One region of the Kocuria sp. WN036 genome, then DNA from elsewhere that is predicted to be linked to it. Evidence: riboswitches for the same ligand, from Rfam matches in the RefSeq annotation. Region 1 holds a riboswitch; each other region holds the start of a gene.

Region 1 (5,073 bases):
ATGGAGCGGGCCGCCTCCACGACCCCGGGGTCCACGCTCATGAGGTTCTGCTCGACGATGCGCGCCACCGCGAACATGGCCCCGATGGTCATCGCGAAGATCGCGGCGTTGGGCCCCAGCCGGGTCCCGACGACCCCCTGGGTCACCGGTCCCAGCGCGGCAAGCAGGATGATGAACGGGATCGGCCGGACGAAGTTCACCACGAGGTTGAGGCCCTCGTGCACCGCCCGGTTCTCCAGGATGTTGCCCCGGCGGGTGACGTAGAGGCCGACGCCCACGAGCAGACCGAGCAGGCCGGCGAGCAGCAGCGTGACCGCCACCATGTAGAGGGTCTCCCCGAGCGCGGACAGCAGCTCGGGTCCCAGGACGGACCAGTCGTTCACGCGGCCACCTCTCTCAGGGTCGTGATGCGGGACATCTCGTCGACCACGGCCTGCACGGCCGCGTCCGCACCGGTCAGCTCGAAGGTCAGGGACCCGAACGACTGCTCCTGGAGCACGCTGATCCCGCCGTAGGCGATGGTGAAGCGGACCCCGCGGGCGGCGCCGTCCGAGAGCACCCCGCCGATGTCCACGCCGTCGCCGACGTCCACGATCACCAGGCGCCCCCGGTGGGCGCGGCGCAGCCGCTCGACCTCACGGGCGTCGGGCACCGAGTGCAGGACGGAGGAGACGAAGCGGCGGGCGGTCTCGGTGCGGGGCCGGGCGAAGATGTCCACGGTGGAGCCGTGCTCCACGACCTTCCCGTCCTGCATCACGGCCACGCGGTCGGCGATCGCGCGGACCACGTCCATCTCGTGGGTGATGATCACGATCGTGATCCCGAGCTCCCGGTTGACCCGCTGCAGCACCTGCAGCACCTCCTGGGTGGTCTCCGGGTCGAGGGCGCTCGTCGACTCGTCGGCCAGGAGCAGCTTCGGGCTGGTCGCCAGGGCGCGGGCGATGCCCACGCGCTGCTTCTGCCCGCCGGAGAGCTGCTCCGGGTAGTTGCCGGCGCGGGCGGCGAGGCCCACGAACTCGAGCAGCTCGGCCACCCGCGCCCGGCGCTTCTCCTTCGGCCAGCCGGCCCGCTTGAGCGGATACTCGACGTTGCCGGCGACGGTGCGGGAGGTGAAGAGGTTGAACTGCTGGAAGATCATCCCGATCTCCTGCCGCACGGGCGCCAGCTCGGTCTCGCGCCGGCCGGCCACCTCGAAGCCCTCCACGGTCAGGGAGCCCGAGGACACGGGCTCGAGCCCGTTGATCAGGCGCACGAGGGTGGACTTGCCCGCCCCGGAGTAGCCGATCACGCCGAAGATCTCGCCGCGGCGGACGTCGAGGGTGACGTCGTCGACCGCGAGCACCTCGCGCGCCGCCCGCCCCGAGCCGGTGCGGAAGGTCTTGGAGACGTTGCGGAAGGAGACGAGCACCTCGTCCGGGCGCCCGGGTGCGGGCGGCCCGGCGGGGACCGCCGCGCTCACTGCTCCTGGTCCTTCAGCTCCTGCTGGTAGCGCGCGGTCAGCTCCTGGAGCTCCTCCGGCTCCAGCTGCAGCGGCACGGCGGTGTCCTTGGTCTCCTCCATCTCGGCGTCGAGCACGGCCTGCTCGTGGTAGAGGTCCGCGACCTGCCGGAGGGTCTCGTCGTCGGCGAGCTCCTCCGTGGTGGTGAAGAGGTTGACGTAGGCGCGGGAGCCCTCGGACTCGGGGTCGTCCTGGGCGAGCGCGGACTGCGGGTCGATGTCGGCCCGCGAGAGGAAGTCGTTGTTGATGACCGAGCCGGCCACCGAGTCGAGCGAGAGCACCGTCTGCTCCGCGGAGACCGGCGTGACCCGCACCGTGGAGGCCTCGGTGTCGACGTCGAGCTCGGTGGGGATGAGGGTGTCGCTGCTCAGCTCCACGAGACCTGCGGCCTCGAGCACGAGCAGGGCCCGGGAGAGGTTCACGGCGTCGTTGGGCACCGCGATCTCGTCGCCCTCCTGGAACTGCTCCACGGAGTCGTACTGGTTGGAGTACAGGCCCAGCGGGTAGATCGAGGTCGAGCCGATCGGGGTGATGGAGCCGCCGGCCGCGTTGTTGTAGTCGGCGAGGAACGGGACGTGCTGGAACCAGGTCATCTCCACGTCACCGGACTCGGTGGCGGGGTTCGGCTGGTTGTAGTCGGAGAAGTCGACGTACTCGACGGTGATGCCCTGCTCCTCGGCCACCCGCTGGAGGGCGTCGTGGGTCGGGTCGGTGCCCACCACGCCGATGGTGACCTTGTCGTCGGCCAGCACGCCCTCGCCGGAGGACTCCCCGGCGGAGCCGCCGCAGGCGGTGAGGGCGAGGCCGAGGGTCGTGGCCAGGGCGAGGAAGGGGAGGCGCTGCGATCGCATGTGGTGCCTTTCCGTGGGTCCGGGGTGTCGGAGGTCTCCACCGGGGCCAACGGGTCCGGCGGCCACGGTCGAGGGCGCGCCGGAGGGCGCGTGCGCGGTCGGACCGTACTTGCCGCCGGCCGTCGTCGGCCGGTGCCGGATGGTTCACCTGGGGCACCCCACTACGGGAGAGGGTTGCCGCCCAGCAAGCCAGGGCTGCACGCTGGGACTCGTCATCCGCCCGACAGTCTAGCACGTGCGGCGGGGCCGGGCCCGGCCCGGTCAGCGGGCGAGGACCTCGCGGGCCCGCCCGCGGGCCCAGCGCTCGGCCGCCAGCACGGCCTCGAGCTCCAGCGGGCCTGCGTCGTCGTGCTCGCCCAGCACCGCCTCGACCGTGTCCACGATGGCGGGGAACCGGATCCGGCCGTCGTGGAAGGCGTGCACCGCCTCCTCGTTGGCCGCGTTGAACACGGCGGGGAAGGTCCCGCCCCGCTCCCCCGCCGCCTTGAGGAGCTCGACGGCGGGGAATGCCACCGGGTCGAGGGGCTCGAAGGTCCACTCCGTGGCGCGCGTCCAGTCGCACGGCAGGGCGGCCCCGGGCACCCGGTGCGGCCAGGCCAGACCGAGGGCGATGGGCAGGCGCATGTCCGGGGGCGAGGCCTGGGCGAGGGTGGAGCCGTCCACGAACTGGACCATGGAGTGCACGACCGACTGGGGGTGGACCACCACGTCGATGCGCTCGAGGGGGACGTCGAAGAGCAGGTGGGCCTCGAGCACCTCGAGGGCCTTGTTCACCATGGTCGCCGAGTTGGTCGTCACCATCAGGCCCATGTCCCACGTCGGGTGGCGCAGCGCGTCCCGGGGCGTGACCGTCTCGAGCTCCGCCCGGGACCGGCCGCGGAAGGGCCCGCCGGAGGCCGTCAGCACGAGCCGGTCCACCTCCGCGGCGGTGCCGCCGCGCAGCGCCTGCGCCAGCGCGGAGTGCTCGGAGTCCACGGGGATCAGGGCGTCCGGGTCCCCGGTGGCCGCGGCGGCGGCCTTGACCAGGGCGCCGCCGGCGATCAAAGACTCCTTGTTCGCCAGGGCGAGCCGGTGCCCGGCCCGCAGCGCCGCCAGCGTGGGGGCGAGCCCGATGGAGCCGGTGATCCCGTTGAGCACGAGGTCGGCGTCGGGGTGGGCGGCGGCCGCGGACGCGGCGTCGGGCCCGTGCACGACGTCCGGGCGGTATCCCCCGGCCCCGGCGGACGCGGCCCGGTCCGCGATGAGGCCGGCCAGCCGGGCGGCGTCCTGGGCGGTGCCGCTGGTCGCCACGAGCGCGGCGCGGGTCTCGAGGGCCTGCTCGGCGAGGAGCTCGAGGTGCCGTGCTCCGGCGGCGAGGGCGACCACGGTGAACGGGTCCGCGCCCTCGAGCTCGCGGGCGGCCCGCACGACGTCGAGCGCCTGGGTGCCGATCGAGCCCGTCGACCCGAGGACGCTGATCCGGCGGGGGCCGGCGGCGGCCAGGGCGCGCAGCTCGGGTGTCGGGCGGGTGCGGGGCGAGGTGGCGGGGGGCGTCATGGCCCCAGTATCCCCCAGCGCCACTCCTCGGTGCGGTGCCCGCAGGGGGTGCCTGCGGACGGCCCGGAACGGGCCGAGGCCCCGTCCACCGGGAGCGGTGGACGGGGCCTCGGCGACCGACGGGGGTGGGATCAGCGCGTGGCGCGACCCTTGCGGCCGGAGACCGCGCCCCAGATGAAGAGCACGATGAGGGCTCCCACGACGGCGGTGATGATAGTGCCGATGTCGAACGCGGACTCCAGGTCCCCGATGCCGATCAGCGAGCCGAGGAAGCCTCCGAGGAGGGCCCCCACGATGCCGAGGACGATCGTGACGATGATGCCGCCACCCTGGCTGCCCGGCATGATGAGCTTGGCGAGGGCGCCTGCGATGAGGCCGAGGATGATCCAGCTGATGATTCCCATGATGGCTCCTTATCCGTCCCGGGAGGGACTTTTATTGTACGCAACCGGCGAGTATCCCTGGAATACCCTGAGGTTGCTTCTGCGCCTCACCCTAGCCGACGGTCAGCCGCCTGTCTGTTCCCGTTAGCCAATCGACGCGTTCCCCCGGACGCGGACCGGCCCGCCGGAAGCCGGGGCTTCGGGCGGGCCGGTGGATCCTCCCAGGTGGGAGCGGGAATCCGTCAGTGGGCGACGGGCTTCTCGGCGCCGATGCCTGTGAGGGAGCGCACCTCCATCTCGGACTGCTTGATCGGGTCCTCGAGACGGCGCTCCGTCATGGAACCGATGAAGCCGAGCAGGAAGGAGGCCGGGATCGAGACGATGCCCGGGTTCTGCAGCGGGAACCACGCGAAGTCGGCGGTCGGGATCATCGACGTCTCGGAGCCGGACATGACCGGGGAGAAGACGATGAGGCCCACCGAGAGGATCAGGCCGCCGTACATGGACCAGACCGCGCCCCGGGTGGTGAAGCGCCGCCAGTACAGGGAGTACAGGATGGTCGGCAGGTTCGCCGAGGCCGCGACCGCGAAGGCGAGCGCCACGAGGAACGCGACGTTCTGGCCCTGGGCGCCGATGCCGCCCGCGATGGAGACGAGACCGATGACCACCACCGTGGTCTTCGCCACCTTCAGCTCCTTGCGGGGATCGGAGTTCCCCTTCTTGATCACGCTGGTGTAGATGTCGTGGGCGAACGAGGCCGAGGCCGTGATGGCCAGGCCGGCGACGACCGCGAGGATCGTGGCGA
Region 2 (5,073 bases), on a different contig from region 1:
CCGGGCCCGTTCCGCACCACCATGAAGAGGGCGGCGCCGTGGCCCGCGCGGCGATCCCGCTGCTCCGGGCCTCCGGACGGGACGCGATCGTCAACGTGGCCTCCGAGGCGGCCCTGCGCGGCTCCGCCGCGGGCGCGGCCTACACCGCCTCCGAGCACGCCGTGGCCGGGCTGACGAAGAGCACCGCCCTCACGCACGCCGCGGACGGCATCCGCACCAACGCGGTCGCCCCCGGTGCCACGGCCACGGCAGAGCAGGTCGCCGCCGTCATCGCCTTCCTCGCGAGCGACGACGCCTCCAACGTCAACGGCGTGATCATGCCCTCGGACGGCGGCTGGTCCGCGGTGTGACGCACCGCGCGGGGTCCGTGCCCCCGCGCGGTGCGCGGCTCACTCCTCCTCGAGCGTGGAGACCTCCTGCGGCTCGTCGAGGACGACCTCCTGGTCCTGCTCCACGAGGTCGTCGGGGTTCGCCTCGAGGGAGGACGCCTCCGAGCGGTCGGGCGCGTGCACCGGAGCCTCCTCGTCCTGGTCGTCGAGATCCTGCTGATCGGCGTCGATCGACTGCTCGAGCCGGTCGGCCTCGTCGTACTCGGGTACGTCGCTCATGACTGCCTCCTGCGTCGTGGGACCTGCGGGACCACCGGCCGTGGGGCCGGTCGTGTGCCTCCGACCCTACTCGTCGGGTCGTCTGTTCCCAGCCCCCTGGTGGTCGGATAACGTGGTCTGCACCACAGGAAGCACCGCTCAACAGCAGGAGTTGTCGATCATGACGAGCCGATTCCACCGCTACGCCGAACTGTTCAAGAGCAAGGGCCCCTGGTGCACCGTGTACACGGACATCAGCACCGGCACCGTCGACTCGCTGCACGCCATCGACGTGCTTCCGGAGAACATCTGCCGAGAGCTGGAGCGCCAGGGTGCGAGCAAGGCCGACCTCGCCGCGGTGGAGGCCGCCGTGCGCCCGGCCGAGGGCGTGCCGGACCCGGTGTGCCGGTACCTGCTGGTGCGCGGAGGCACCGTGGAGATCGACGAGGTCCTCCCCGGGCCCCGGGCCGGCAGCGGTGTCGTCCAGGTGGAGGACGTCCCCGATCTCACTCCCCTGTTCCGGCACCGCCCGGACGACTTCCCGTACGTGGTCGCCGAGGTGGGCCGGGACGGCGGCGAGATCTGCCTCCAGCACGCCAGCCGCGTCCGGGCCGCGGACGAGCAGCAGATCGAGGGCGAGACCGAGCACCTGAAGAAGTTCCCCGGGGGCGGCTGGTCGCAGGGGCGCTGGCAGCGGCACACGGAGGACGTGTGGCGGCGCAACACCGAGCAGGTGGCCGAGCAGATCGACAAGGTCGTGGCCGAGAGCGGGGCCCAGCTCGTCGTCCTGGCCGGGGACCTGCGGGCCCGGGGCCTGGTCGAGGAGCAGCTGTCCAAGGCGAGCCGAGGGATGCTGAGCGTCGTGGACGCCAACACCCGGGCGGAGGGCAGCAAGTCCGCCGACTTCGACCACCAGGTCGAGGAGCGCGTGGCGGAGGTCGTGGCGCACCGCCAGCAGGCGCTGCTCGAGCGGCTCGCCGAGCAGCAGGGACGCGCGGACCCCACCGCCGTCTCGGGGATGGCGCCCGTGGTCTCCGCCCTGCAGCAGGCCCAGGCGGAGACGCTGCTGATCGACGACACCCACCTGGACACGGAGCAGCAGCTCATCGCCCTGGACGCCGAGCCGTGGATCGCCCTGGAGGAGTCGGAGGCCGTGGGCGCCGGCGTGCTGGGCCGGGTCTCCGCCGACGCCGCGCTGGTGCGCGCCGCGGTGCTGACCGACGGCCGCCCCGTCTTCGTGCCGCCGGGGGCGCTGCCCCACGGCACGGACGTCGCGGCCCTGCTGCGCTGGAGCGCCGCACCGGCGTCCTGACCCGGCACGGACGAGGGGCCCCCGCACGCGGGGGCCCCTCGTCCGTGCCCTGCCCCGTGCTCCCGGCGGAGCCGCGGGGTCAGGGGACGGGGGTCAGAGGGCCAGCTGGCGGGCGGGGGTGTCCGCGGCGGAGGGCCTGCCCGCGTAGGCGCCCCGGAACGCGGCGGCGGGGTGGGTGCCGAGCACCTTGGTCTGCCCCTTGCCGTAGAGGTTCTCGCGCAGCGTGGTGCCCTCGTAGCCGGTGCGGTAGCGGCCGCGCTTCTGCAGCTCCGGCACGACCCACTCCACGAAGTCCTCGAACGAGCCCGGGGACACGTGGTAGGCGAGGTTGATGCCGTCCAGCCCGCCCTCGTCGATCCACCGCTCGAGCTCGTCGGCCACGGTCTGCGGGGACCCGACGATCGGCACGCCCATGCCGCCCATCGAGATGTGCTTGGCGACCTCCTTGATCGTCCACTTCTTGTGCGGGTCGGCCGTGGTGAAGGGGGTCAGGAAGGACTGGATCGAGTCGGTCTTGATGTACTCCAGGACGTCGTTCTCGTCGTAGCGGCCCAGGTCCAGCCCGGACCAGCCGCCCACGAGGCCCAGCGCGCCGTCGGTGTCCGCGTACCGCTCGTAGTCGCGGCGCTTCTGCTCGGCCTTCGCGTCGGTCTCGTCGACGATCACGTGCAGCATGGCGAAGATCTTGAGGTCGTCCCGGTTCCGCCCGCCGGCCTCCGCCTCGTCGCGCAGCTTGTCGGTCACCACCCGGGTCAGGTCCGGGCGGATGCCGCCCACGAACACCGCCTCCGCGTGGCGGCCGGCGAACGCCCGCCCGCGGGAGGAGGCCCCGGCCTGGAAGATCAGCGGCGTGCGCTGCGGGGACGGCTCGGTCAGCCCGATGCCGGGGACGTCGAAGTACCTGCCGTGGTGCTGGATCGGGTGGACGAGCGCCGGGTCGGCGAAGACCCCGTTGACCCGGTCGCGCCGGACCGCGCCGTCCTCCCAGGAGCCCTCCCAGAGCTTGTAGCAGACCTCCATGAACTCCTCGGCGATCTCGTAGCGCTCGTCGTGGGAGATCTGCTCCGTCAGCCCGTGGTTCTCGGCGGCCGACTTCAGGTAGGACGTCACCACGTTGAAGCCCATCCGGCCCTTCGTGAGGTGGTCGAGGGTCGCGAACTTCCGGGCGAGTGGGTACGGCTGCTCGTAGGTGATCGCGCTCGTCACGCCGAAGCCGAGGTGCTTCGTCACGGCCGCCATCGCGGAGATCTGCATGAAGGGGTCGTTGACCGGGATCTGGGTGGCGTCCCGGATCACCGGGGCCGCGGAGTTCTGGTAGACGTCGTAGTACCCGACGACGTCCGCGAGGAACAGCGCGTCGAAGAGCCCCTTCTCCAGGACCTGGGCGACGTCCGTCCAGTACTCGATCGTGTTGTACTCGTCCGCCCGGGAGCGGGGGTGCTTCCACAGACCGGGGGCCTGGTGGCCCACGCAGGTCATGTCGAAGGCGTTCAGGGCGATGCGCTTGCTCATGGGGTGTTCCTCCCGGGTCGATGCCGACCCGCGCCCGTGCGTCGTGGAGACCTGCCCGCGGGTCCGACGCACTGGTGGGCGCCGTACTTGCCGCGGAGCACGTGCACCGCGGCCCGATGTTCATCTGGGGCACCCCGCTACGGGAGAGGGTTGCCGCCCGACCAGCCAGAGCTTCGTGTCGGGACTCGTCATCGTCGTCGGGGGACAGCTTAGCGGGTGGCCCCTGACCGGGTGCAACCCCTGTGCGGTCCCGCCGCACGGGGACGGTCCCGGCCCGCATCGGGCCTGCGCCCACCCGGTTCGGGCGGCTCCGCCGGGTCGCTCAGCCGGGTCGTTCAGCCGGGCGGGGCGAGCGGCGGGGTCCGGCCCGGGTCCAGGGTCCAGCCCCGCCGGAGCAGGGACCGGAGCTCGATCAGGGGGCAGGTGTCCATGACCACGTCGAGGCCGGCCCGCTCCGCCCGGGCGGCGGCGTCCTCGTCGACGACGCCCAGCTGCAGCCACACCGCGGCGGCGCCCACGGCGATGGCCTGGTCCACCACCGCGCCGACGCGGCGGGAGTTCACGAAGCAGTCCACCACGTCGATCGGCCCCGGGACCTCGGCGAGCGTGCGGTGGCCGGGCTCGCCGTGCACCGGCTCGCCCTTCGGGTTGACCGGGACGATCGTCATGCCGAGGTCGTCCCGGATCCGCTTCGCCACCGAGTGCGCCGGACGGGCCGTGTTGCCGGTCAGCCCCACCACGGCCCACCGGCCGGGCCGTGTCATGAGGCGGTCGATGACGGCGGGGTCGTTGCGGCTCATGCCCCCAGCCTGGCACGGAACCCGTTCCCCCTCCTTCTTCCTCCGCGGGATTGCACGTGTCGGCGACCTCGCGGAGGGGGAGGGTCAGGAGAAGAGCGGCAGGAGGTCCGCGTGCGCGCCCAGCTCCGCACGCTCCTGGGCGGTCAGCTCCGCCCGGCCGGTGCCCACGCGGGCGAAGTGCTCGTCGCTCCAGTGCTCGAGCGGTTCCCGCTCCCACAGGTCGGTGAGGACCCGGCGGACCTCGGCGAGCCCGTCCACGGCGGGACCCGGGGAGCCGTCCAGGTGCTGGATCAGGTCCAGGTGGTGGACCGTGGCCTCCACCGCGAGGGTGCTCAGCAGGTCCTCGACGCGCAGCACGTGCCCCTGGGTGCGGACCGCGCCGTCGCCGCAGTGCTGCGCGGCGTGCACGAGCGCCCGGGTGGTCTCGCGGTGGAGGGCGCGCACCGGCTCCCAGTCCAGGACCATGGACGCGGCCACGCGGGTGTGGCGCCGGGCCTCGGCGGCCCCCGCGGGATCGCCGCCCCAGTCGGTCCAGTAGGTCGCGGCGTCCCGGTCGGGGCGGGCGGTGGTGGGCGTGTGCAGCGCGACCAGCCCCCGCAGGGCGTCCATCGCGCAGTGGTGGGTGAGGTCCCGGACCGACCACCCCGGGCAGCCAGTGGCGGCCCAGGAGTCGTCGTCGCCGAGCCCGTCGAGGACCGCGCCGAACGCCGCGCAGGCGTCGCATACCAGGTCCGCCCGGGCCGGGCTTCTGCGGCTCGTCATGGGTCCATGGTGGGGCACGGAGGGCTCCCGTGCCAGCGATGTGTCGCGATCACCACGGATGCGACGGATTTGCCAGGGAACACGCCGAGGACGTTCAATT
Region 3 (5,073 bases), on a different contig from region 1:
CTGTCCATATAGTGGAGTCATGGGACAGGAGCGGACGACGGGCCAGGGGACCCAGGTGGTCCACCGGGTGGGGCAGCTGCTGCGGGCCGTCGCGGGGCGGGAACGGGGCAGCACGGTGGCGGAGCTCGCCGCCGAGACCGGGCTGACCCGCCCCACTGTGCACCGGTTGCTCACGGGACTGGCCGAGGAGGGCCTCGTGGACCGCGACGCCGGGACCGGGGCCTGGCAGCTGGGCCCCGAGCTGTACGTGCTGGGCGCGGTGGCGGCCCACCGCTATCCGATCCGGGAGCTGGCCGGGCCCTCGCTGCGCCGGCTCGCGGAGGCCACCGGCGAGAGTGCGTTCCTCTCGGTCCGCCGCGGGCTGGAGACGGTCTGCCTGGCGCGCGTGGAGGGCGCCTTCCCCATCCGCTCCCACGTCCTCTACGAGGGGCTGCGGCTGCCGCTCGGCGTGGCCTCGGCGGGGCTGGCGGTCCTGGCCCACCTCCCGGACGCGGAGGTGGACCGGGTCCTCGCGGCCACGGCCGGGGCCCGCGCCGAGTGGGGCCCGCTGCACACGCCCGAGCGGATCCGGGAGCTGCTCGCGGACGTCCGGCGGGAGGGCTTCGCCGTGAACCCGGGGCTGATCGTCGAGGGCAGCTGGGGCATGGCCGCCGCGGTCTTCGACGCGACGGGCGCGCCGGTCTACGCGCTGAGCCTCACGGGCATCGAGCCCCGGTTCAGCGGCGAGCGCCGGCAGCTCCTGGGCCGGGCCCTGCTCACGGAGGCCCACCGGCTCTCCCGGGAGCTGGGTCACCGCTGAGCGACCCGGACCGGCGGCGGACCGTCCGGACCACCAGGTCAGTCCGGGCCGCCGGGGTGTCCGGACGCGGCGCCGCAGTGCGCCGCCGCGGCCCGAGGCGGGCTCAGCGCGCCGTCCAGCCGCCGTCCATCGTGTAGGAGGCCCCGGTGACCATGGACGCGTGCGGTCCGGCCAGCCACGCGACCAGGCTGCCGACGTCCTCCGGGTCCACGAGCTTCTTGATCGGCGTCTCGCCGAGCATGATCCGCTCCACCACCTCGGACTCGGGGATCCCGTGCACCCTCGCCTGGTCGGCGATCTGCTTCTCGACGAGCGGGGTGCGCACGTAGCCGGGGTTGATGCAGTTGCTCGTCACCCCGTGGGCCGCGCCCTCCACCGCGACGGTCTTGGACAGCCCCTCCAGGCCGTGCTTCGCCGAGACGTAGGCGCTCTTGTAGGGGGACGCCCGCAGCCCGTGCACGGAGGAGACGTTGATGACGCGCCCCCAGCCCCGCTCGTACATGTGCGGCAGCGCGGCGCGCACCAGCAGGAACGGGGACTCCAGCATCAGCACCAGGATCCGGTGGAAGTCCGCGGGGTCGAACTCCTGGAGGGGGGCGACCTTCTGGATGCCGGCGTTGTTGACCAGCACGTCGACCTCGAGGCTCAGCTCGGCGAGCGCCGCGGTGTCGAGCAGGTCGACGGCCCACGCGCGGCCGCCGAGCTCGTCCGCGACGCGCTGCGCCCCGGCCTCGTCGACGTCGGCCACGACCACGTGCGCGCCGGAGCCGGCGAGGGCCCGGGCGGCGGCCAGGCCGATGCCGCTCGCGCCACCGGTGACGAGCGCCGTGCGGCCCTCGAGGTCCTGCTGCTGGGGCGTCTGGGACATGGGGGTCCTTCCTCTGGTCCGTCGTGCCCGCGGGGTGAGGGGCACGGATCACCGCCACGGTATGTGATCCAGGCCATGTTCGCGAAGGACAGCTCCTCCCGGGAGTGCGCGCCGGGTCGCGTCACACGGCGTCATGTCCGTCATCCGGGCGCCGAATGGCGCAGCGCGCACGGGTGCGCTTGGATGACAGGGTCACCATCCAGAGCGGCCGAGAGATCTGGCTCGACGACGCCGCAGCAACCCGGGCGACGGCATCCCCGTCCCGCCTCCGGTGCTACCGCCAGGACCGATGGAAAGGACGCACGACCCATGCTGCGAAGCGCCGACCGCATCCGCACGACCCACGCCGGGTCCCTCCCGCGCACCCCGGCGCTGCTCGAGGCCAACCGGGCGAAGGGGGCCGTCCCGGAGGCGGAGTACGACCGGCTCCTGCAGGACTCGGTGGTCGACGTGGTCCGCCGACAGCGCGAGCTCGGGATCGACGTGGTCAACGACGGCGAGTACGGCCACGTCATGGCCGCGGAGGTCGACTACGGCGCGTGGTGGCACTACGTCTTCGCCCGGATCTCGGGCCTCACCCCCGGCGACGTGGACCTGTGGGAGCAGGAGCCGCAGCGCTCCTCGCCCGGCAGGGTGGTCCTGACGAGCTTCGGGGACCGCCGGGACCGCCGGCTCTTCCACGAGGCGTACACGGACCCCTCCTCGGGCATCACCACGGGCAAGCAGGCGCCGTTCCCGAAGATCACCGGGAAGCTGGAGTACACGGGCCACGCGGCGCTGGAGGCGGACATCCGCAACCTCAAGGCCGGGCTGCAGGCCACGGGCGCGAGCGAGGGCTACCTCGCCGCGCTGTCCCCGGGCTCGTGCGCGCGGCTGGAGAACACCCACTACGCGGACGAGGACGAGGTGCTGACCGCCTGCGCCGAGGTGATGCGCGAGGAGTACCGGGCGATCACCGACGCCGGGCTGATCGTGCAGATCGACGACCCGTCCATCGCGGAGAACTGGGACCAGGTCAATCCCGAGCCCGACGTGGAGGACTACCTCGCGTTCACCCGCAAGCGGGTCGAGGCCCTCAACTACGCCCTCGAGGGCATCCCGGAGGAGCAGGTGCGCTTCCACCTGTGCTGGGGCTCCTGGCACGGCCCGCACACCACGGACCTCGGGTTCGAGCACCTGGTGGAGCTCATGCTCTCCATCAGGGCCGGCGGCTACAGCTTCGAGGCCGCCAACGCCCGGCACGAGCACGAGTGGAAGGTCTGGCAGGACCACGAGCTGCCTGAGGGCAAGATCATCATCCCGGGGATCGTCTCCCACGCCACCAACGTGGTGGAGCACCCGGAGCTGGTGGCCGACCGGATCGAGCGCTTCGCCCGCCAGGTGGGCCGCGAGAACGTGATCGCCTCGACCGACTGCGGCCTGGGCGGGCGGATCCACCCGCAGATCGCCGCGGCGAAGCTCGAGACCCTCGCCCGCGGGGCCGAGCTCGCCTCCCGCCGGCTCTGGTCCTGACCGGCCCCCGACCTTCCCGCAGACCCTCAGGAGGACACGCATGACCATGCAGAACACCGACCACGTGCAGACCACCCACGTGGGCTCCCTGCCGCGGACCCCGCGGCTGCTCGAGGCCAACCAGCGGCACGCCGAGGGCGCCATCACGTTCGAGCAGCTCACCGACGAGCTCGCCGTGGGCGTCGAGGACGTGGTGCGCCGGCAGCGCGAGAGCGGCGTGGACGTGGTCAACGACGGCGAGTACGGGCACACGATGTCCAGCGCGGTCGACTACGGCGCGTGGTGGAACTACTCTTTCTCCCGCCTCGGAGGGCTCACCCCGACCGACGAGGACCGGTGGGCGTCCACGGAGAAGAGGCGCTCCTCGCCCGGCCACATCGTGCTCACGAGCTTCCCGGACCGCCGGGACCGCGAGCGCTTCCGGGAGGCGTACGAGGACCCGGCGTCGGGCATCCTCACCGGGCGCTCCTCGACCACGCAGCCCAAGATCACCGGGCCGCTGACCTACACGGGACAGGAGGCCGTGGCCTCGGACGTCCGCAACCTCCGGGCGGCCATGGCGGCCACCGGGGCGCAGACCGGGTTCGTGGCCGCCCTCTCCCCCGGCTCCGCCGCGCGCGTGACGAACGAGTACTACAGGACCGACGAGGAGCTCGTCTACGCGTGCGCCGACGCGATGCGCGAGGAGTACCTGGCGATCACGGACGCCGGGCTGACCGTGCAGATCGACGACCCGTCCATCGCGGAGTCCTGGGACCAGATCAACCCCGAGCCCACGGTCGAGGACTACCTGGCGTTCACGCGGCTGCGCGTCGAGGCGCTCAACCACGCGCTGCGGGGGATCCCCGAGGAGCAGGTCCGCTTCCACCTGTGCTGGGGCTCCTGGCACGGCCCGCACACCACGGACCTCGAGCTGAAGCACCTCGTGGACCTGATGCTGACCATCAACGCCGGCGGCTACACCTTCGAGGGCGCCTCCGCCCGGCACGCCCACGAGTGGAAGGTCTGGAAGGACCACGCGCTGCCCGAGGGCCGCGTGATCATCCCGGGCGTGGTCTCCCACTCGACGAACGTGGTGGAGCACCCGGAGCTGGTGGCCGACCGGATCGAGCAGTTCGCCTCGGTCGTGGGCCGCGAGAACGTCGTCGCGTCGACCGACTGCGGTCTGGGCGGGCGCCTGCACCCGCAGATCGCCTGGGCCAAGCTCGAGTCCCTCGTCGAGGGAGCGCGCCTGGCCACGGAGCGGCTCTACCGCTGAGCCGCATCCCGGCGTCCCCGACGCCCCTGCCGCGCCGCCGGGCCCGGTCCTCCTGCGAGGGCCGGGCCCGGCGGTTTCCATCCCCGGTGGTCTGTGTCACATTAGTGATACATGGTTTGATTATTCCGTCCGGAGGGTGACAGGCGTCACTTCCGCCCGTAGTATCGCAATGCAATACCGAACGTTCGGTCATGATGCGTTCGGTTCCGCCGCGGACGTCGCCGTCCCCGATTCCCTGGAGATCCCATGGCGCACCCATCCTCCGCCCCGGCCGGGCGGCACGAGATGTCGCGCGAGGAGCGCAAGGTCCTCGCCGGCACCCTCGTGGGCACCACCATCGAGTGGTACGACTTCTTCATCTACGCCCAGGCCGCGGCCTTCGTCCTTGCGCCGCTGTACTTCGCGCCGCTGTCCGAGGAGAACGCCGGCCTCGCCCAGGTGGTCGCGTGGGCCTCCCTGGGCATCAGCTTCCTCTTCCGCCCGCTGGGCGCGGTGGTCGCCGGCCACCTCGGCGACAAGTACGGCCGCAAGATCGTCCTGGTCCTCACCCTGGTGGGCATGGGTGCCGCGACGATGCTGATCGGCATGCTCCCCACCTACGCGACGATCGGCATCTGGGCCCCGATCTTCCTGGTG

Evidence for each region. A riboswitch is a leader RNA that binds a small molecule or an ion and turns the genes downstream of it on or off. The one in region 1 is predicted to bind S-adenosylmethionine.
Region 2: linked by a shared signal. The riboswitch ahead of CK505_RS00040 (LLM class flavin-dependent oxidoreductase) and the one ahead of CK505_RS13340 (MetQ/NlpA family ABC transporter substrate-binding protein) in region 1 are both predicted to bind S-adenosylmethionine.
Region 3: linked by a shared signal. The riboswitch ahead of CK505_RS00185 (cobalamin-independent methionine synthase II family protein) and the one ahead of CK505_RS13340 (MetQ/NlpA family ABC transporter substrate-binding protein) in region 1 are both predicted to bind S-adenosylmethionine.

Annotation. Positions count from the first base shown of each region.
Region 1 covers NZ_NSKF01000021.1:55,656-60,728, reverse strand. Annotated here, with positions in the region: gene CK505_RS13350 (methionine ABC transporter permease) at 1-383, opposite strand, end outside; gene CK505_RS13345 (methionine ABC transporter ATP-binding protein) at 380-1,459, opposite strand; gene CK505_RS13340 (MetQ/NlpA family ABC transporter substrate-binding protein) at 1,456-2,349, opposite strand; SAM riboswitch class IV at 2,450-2,566, opposite strand; gene dxr (1-deoxy-D-xylulose-5-phosphate reductoisomerase) at 2,611-3,885, opposite strand; gene CK505_RS13330 (GlsB/YeaQ/YmgE family stress response membrane protein) at 4,017-4,289, opposite strand; gene CK505_RS13325 (cation acetate symporter) at 4,511-5,073, opposite strand, start outside.
Region 2 covers NZ_NSKF01000001.1:2,752-7,824, forward strand. Annotated here, with positions in the region: gene CK505_RS00025 (SDR family oxidoreductase) at 39-350, shown strand; gene CK505_RS00030 (hypothetical protein) at 390-608, opposite strand; gene CK505_RS00035 (Vms1/Ankzf1 family peptidyl-tRNA hydrolase) at 769-1,899, shown strand; gene CK505_RS00040 (LLM class flavin-dependent oxidoreductase) at 1,993-3,411, opposite strand; SAM riboswitch class IV at 3,490-3,604, opposite strand; gene CK505_RS00045 (CoA-binding protein) at 3,747-4,211, opposite strand; gene CK505_RS00050 (maleylpyruvate isomerase N-terminal domain-containing protein) at 4,296-4,973, opposite strand.
Region 3 covers NZ_NSKF01000001.1:35,826-40,898, forward strand. Annotated here, with positions in the region: gene CK505_RS00175 (IclR family transcriptional regulator) at 20-799, shown strand; gene CK505_RS00180 (3-hydroxybutyrate dehydrogenase) at 903-1,667, opposite strand; SAM riboswitch class I at 1,860-1,963, shown strand; gene CK505_RS00185 (cobalamin-independent methionine synthase II family protein) at 1,977-3,179, shown strand; gene CK505_RS00190 (cobalamin-independent methionine synthase II family protein) at 3,220-4,437, shown strand; gene CK505_RS00195 (MFS transporter) at 4,684-5,073, shown strand, end outside.